One region of the Sphingobacterium sp. HSC-15S19 genome, then DNA from elsewhere that is predicted to be linked to it. Evidence: riboswitches for the same ligand, from Rfam matches in the RefSeq annotation. Region 1 holds a riboswitch; the other holds the start of a gene.

Evidence for each region. Region 1 has a riboswitch for fluoride ahead of L1283_RS10185 (voltage-gated chloride channel family protein). Riboswitches for the same ligand answer to the same signal wherever they lie in the genome.
Region 2: another riboswitch for fluoride. It lies ahead of L1283_RS18220 (voltage-gated chloride channel family protein); the one in region 1 lies ahead of L1283_RS10185 (voltage-gated chloride channel family protein).

The regions. Positions count from the first base shown of each region.
Region 1 is NZ_JBNPWQ010000010.1:81,414-83,882, reverse strand. It holds gene L1283_RS10200 (GatB/YqeY domain-containing protein) at 1-67, shown strand, start outside; gene L1283_RS10195 (GNAT family N-acetyltransferase) at 156-608, shown strand; gene L1283_RS10190 (DUF423 domain-containing protein) at 620-994, shown strand; fluoride riboswitch at 1,001-1,063, shown strand; gene L1283_RS10185 (voltage-gated chloride channel family protein) at 1,100-2,338, shown strand.
Region 2 is NZ_JBNPWQ010000023.1:14,299-16,767, forward strand. It holds gene L1283_RS18220 (voltage-gated chloride channel family protein) at 60-1,382, opposite strand; fluoride riboswitch at 1,413-1,479, opposite strand; gene L1283_RS18225 (DUF1896 domain-containing protein) at 1,657-2,094, shown strand; gene L1283_RS18230 (N-6 DNA methylase) at 2,081-2,469, shown strand, end outside.

The sequences.
Region 1 (2,469 bases):
TCAAAAGCTTGCTGGACAAGCAGATGGAAAAACCATCTCTGAAGTTGTTAAAAGTCTTCTTGCATAAAATGCTTAAATCAATAGAGTCAAATTAAATTGGATATGTCTTTCCAGCCATATCGATTACATAATTTGACTCTATTTTTATTTCAATTATGGCTTTTCAGTGGAATCTAAAGAGTTTTGACGAACTCAACACGACAGAATTATATCGTATTTTAAAGCTTCGAATGGAAGTGTTTGTTTTGGAGCAGGAGTGTTTATATCCTGAATTGGACGATAAAGATTTTGCCTGTCTACATCTGTGGACAGAACAAGATGATCGTATTATAGCATACACGAGATTGGTTCCTCCGGGCCTTTCCTACCCACAAGCTTCGATTGGTCGGGTTATCGTCGCCGAGGAAGCGCGCGGAACCGGTCTGAGCAAACAATTAATGATTCATTCTATCGAATCGCTCTATAAAGAATTTGGTGAAGGTGAGATACAGATAGGTGCGCAATTTCATTTAAAATCCTTTTATGAAAAATTAGGGTTTAAACAAATTTCCGAGCCCTACCCTGATTATGGAATCCTTCATATTGATATGATTAAACCCGCAATTTAGTAAATTTAGGCATGCAAAACGTTGTCATCATCACAGCCGCCCTATTTGGCGGACTCGCTATTATCCTAGGTGCATTTGGAGCCCATGCATTCAAAAAATTCCTATCAGCTGAAAAACTGGAATCCTTTGAGGTCGGCGTTCGATATCAAATGTATGCTGCGCTAACCCTATTGATTCTGGGATTCAATTTCCACTTTGAGCTTCAGTCTGAACGAGTCGCATTTTATCTGATCACACTAGGAACTCTTTTATTCTCGGTAAGTATATATTTTCTATCGTTTGCTGAATACTGGAAAAAGAATCTAAAGTTTCTTGGCCCAATTACCCCGCTCGGCGGATTACTTATGATCGCAGGCTGGGTTGCTATTATCATTCGTTTTTTGTAGATTTGAACTATATATGGCAATGATGTCTGCCCTGAACCGCCTTAATAAGCTGATGACGTCTACTATTTTAGTATAAAACAACAATTTTATATAAAGTGTAGACTTATGGCTATAACACATTCAAATCAAAGCAATCTTCATTTTTTTCTTAAATGGCTTATCTCCTGTAGTGCGATAGGTTTCATCGTAGGCTCTATTTGTGCGTTTTTTCTCTTTTCCCTCAATTGGGTAACGCAGTACCGAGAAGCTCATCCTTGGATAATTTATGGACTTCCCCTAGCGGGATTTGCCATAGCATTGTCCTATAAGTATTGGGGAAATCCAGCAAGCAAAGGAAATAACCTGCTGATTGAAGAATACCTTCATCCCCAACGCCGCATTCCGCTTATCATGGCGCCTCTTGTCCTATTCGGAACTTTACTTACACATCTGTTTGGGGGTTCTGCAGGTCGTGAAGGAACTGCTGTACAGATAGGTGGAGCAGTTTCCGATCAGCTTAATCGCTGGTTTGACTTCGATAAAACTGAACGTCGCATCTTAATTTCGATCGGCATCACTGCAGGCTTTGCCGCTGTGTTTGGCACCCCGCTCGCCGGAACGATATTCGGACTGGAAGTACTACTGATTGGCAAAAAAAGATATTTCGGTATTCTGCCCTGTTTATTTACCGCCTATTTTGCGAACTTCAGCTGTCAATTATGGAATATTCCACACACCCATTATCCAATTCATGATGTTATTCCAATGCTGTCCTTGACCAATATTGGATTTAGCCTCGCCGCAGGCATTCTATTCGGTATTACAGCATGGCTTTTTACATTTGCCAGCGATTTCTTTAGCCTTCAATTCAAACGAATTAAATATCCTCTGCTTAGACCAGTGATCGGCGGTATTATTTTAGTACTTATCATTACTTTATTCCATAGCAGTAACTATATTGGACTTGGTATCCCCATGATTCAGAACGCATTTGTCGATCAGTCGAATTATTATGACTTTATCATCAAATTGCTTTTAACGACTTTCACCCTTTCTGCCGGATTTAAAGGCGGAGAAGTCACCCCGCTGTTTTTTATCGGGGCAACCTTGGGGAGTGCATTAAGCACCGTTATTCCACTTCCCATCAGCCTGCTGGCTGCCATGGGCTTTGTAGCTGTATTTTCAGGCGCTACAAACACCCCGCTCGCCTGTATTGTAATGGGTTATGAATTATTTGGGATTCAGCCTATTTTATTTATAGCAATAGCGTGTATAGTCGCTTTTTTATTTTCCGGAAAAAAAGGAATTTATATTGCGCAAAAAGGCGGTTTAAAGGAAAAATTATACCGCAGACTCAATTTATAAGCAGACTCACTTTATAAACAAGACAATGCGCTTTCAGCTTCTCAGTCTATCTCCTTGCATCCCATTATGAACTACTTCAAATAAAAACAAGATAGGGCAAAAAAACATGTCAAGAATAAGAGTGCAGACCA
Region 2 (2,469 bases), on a different contig from region 1:
AGTCAGTAAGTGTGTTAGCAATTTAAGTGGATTTAATATTTTTATCCTTTACAAATTGTTTATTTATGATTTCCATTGAGTTCAGTTAAGCGTTTTCCTTGGTGATTTGAAAATCTGCGGTTCTTTGGTTCGCCAATCATTTGTTTACCGTAAATACTAGTGTGGCCTGACAAGAGATACGAAATTACACAAGCGATAGCTACATATACACCACATTCAACACCAAATAGTTCAATTGCCATAATAATACAAGCTAATGGTGTATTGGTTGCTCCTGCAAATACAGCAACAAATCCCATTCCTGCCAAAAGTCCTGTTGGTAACGGAATGAATAAACTTATAGTATTTCCCAAAGTTGCTCCGATAAAGAATAACGGCGTTATTTCGCCGCCTTTGAAACCTGCCGAAAGTGTGATAATAGTAAAAGCCATTTTCAACGCAAAATCATATGCAGGTAATTGTTGGTCAAACGAGTGAACAATAGTTGGAATACCTAACCCAATGTATTTTGTTGTGCCGATTGCCCAAACCGCAAAAGCCACAATCACTCCGCCAACTAAGGGACGAAAAGGAGCAAATTCAATTTTTGATTTAAAAATCGCACTTGTTTTATGAATGACCTTGCTAAATGTTGCGGAACATAACCCAAAAATAATCCCTGCAATAATTGCATATATAATATTTAGAAATGAAATGTTGGGTACAAAATTGATGTGATAATGTGTGTGATGTGTCTGCCAAAGTTTGGTAACTAAATCGGCAATAATTCCTGCGGCAAATGCAGGAAAAATAGCATCATATTTCAGTCGTCCGATTAGAAAAACTTCCAAACCAAAGACTGCACCTGCTAATGGTGTTCCGAATACGGAGCCGAAACCTGCGGAAATAGCCGAAATAATTAAAATTTTTCGTTCGCTCTCTGTCAATCGAAAAGGTTTGACAAATTGGTCGGCAATAGCACCCGCCATTTGTAAAGCCGTCCCCTCACGTCCTGCCGAGCCGCCAAAAAAATGCGTAGCAATAGTTCCGATATACACATACGGAGCCATTCGGAACGAGATAATTTCTTTTGGATTGTGAATGGTGTCAATAAGCAAATTATTTCCTGCTTCAATGTCTTTGCCCAAATAGTAATAGAGCAAACCGATGAAAAAACCACCAATTGGCAATAATGCAATTAACCATAAATGATTTTCACGATAATTTGTAACCCAGTCCAATGATTGCAGAAAACCTGCTGAAGCACTACCAACACAAAGTCCGATAAGCAAACATAAAAATGTCCATTTAAGGATGTAGGAAATTGAAGGATACTTTCTGAAAAATACTTTCGTAGATAAATTGATTTTTTGACCGAATGACTTTTTGTTATTTATTGACATAACCAACCCGATTAAAATGTTAAACATTTAATTTAATCAGGCGTCATCAGCTTTTAAAAGCGGTTGGGTAAGGAAGAACACCATTTCCTTTTGGAACGACAAATGTATTAAAAAAATATTATAATATATCTGCCGTAAAGAAATATCCTTTTTGTCTTTTCATTCTATTACGCCAAATACCGCCTCTCAACGCCAAACCCTGCAACATTCACAAAGGCATTTGCTTCCGCTTATAATTTTAGGCTTCAAGCAAAATTCTAAACAAAATTATAGTATGAGTACACAGCAAAAAGACCTATCGTATTTCAGGTTACGACTGCAAGAATTATTAAACAGCAGCTTCCCTGAAAAGGCACACGACCAAAAGTTTATCGACCAACGTTCATCGTGGGCTGCCAATGCTTATGAGGTGGCTTTCCGTTCGGGAAACGTAGTTGAGCAATGCAACGAGATTGCCAATTATATCCTGTTTGAAAATCTGCATTTCTCCAAATTCGATACGGTTTTCCAAGTCGTATGCAATGAGTTTGATACCCTAATGGCAGACGAAGAACTACGACCGTTCGCTCTTAAAATGTTCACCGTCTGTGAGCCTGTTTTCTCCAACTATAAATTAACTGATGATTTCGCTTACACCTATGAGTTTGATGCTCTTTATACCGAAGTAACTGGAACCATTGCAATATGGATAGAGAAAAATGGGCTTCAGTAAAAAGCAACATCTCCAACAAAACATTGATGCCTTACGAATTGCTTTTAAACTGGAAAAGGAGAACCGTCAAGCCACCGTAGGCGAAAGACTGCTAATGATGCAATACAGCGGATTTGGCGGTCTTAAATTCGTGCTGAACCCCATAGCGGATGATATAGACATCAACCATTGGAGAAAAACCGAACATAACCTTTTCCCGATTGTGCAGGAACTCCACCAACTGCTAAAAGAAAATCCCCAAGACGAAAAGCAATACCGCAGGTACGTGGACAGTATGAAAAGCTCGGTACTAACCGCTTTTTATACACCACCGCAGGTGATAGATGCCATTTCGCAATCAATGCGTGATAAGGGTTTGCACATTGACAAGTTCCT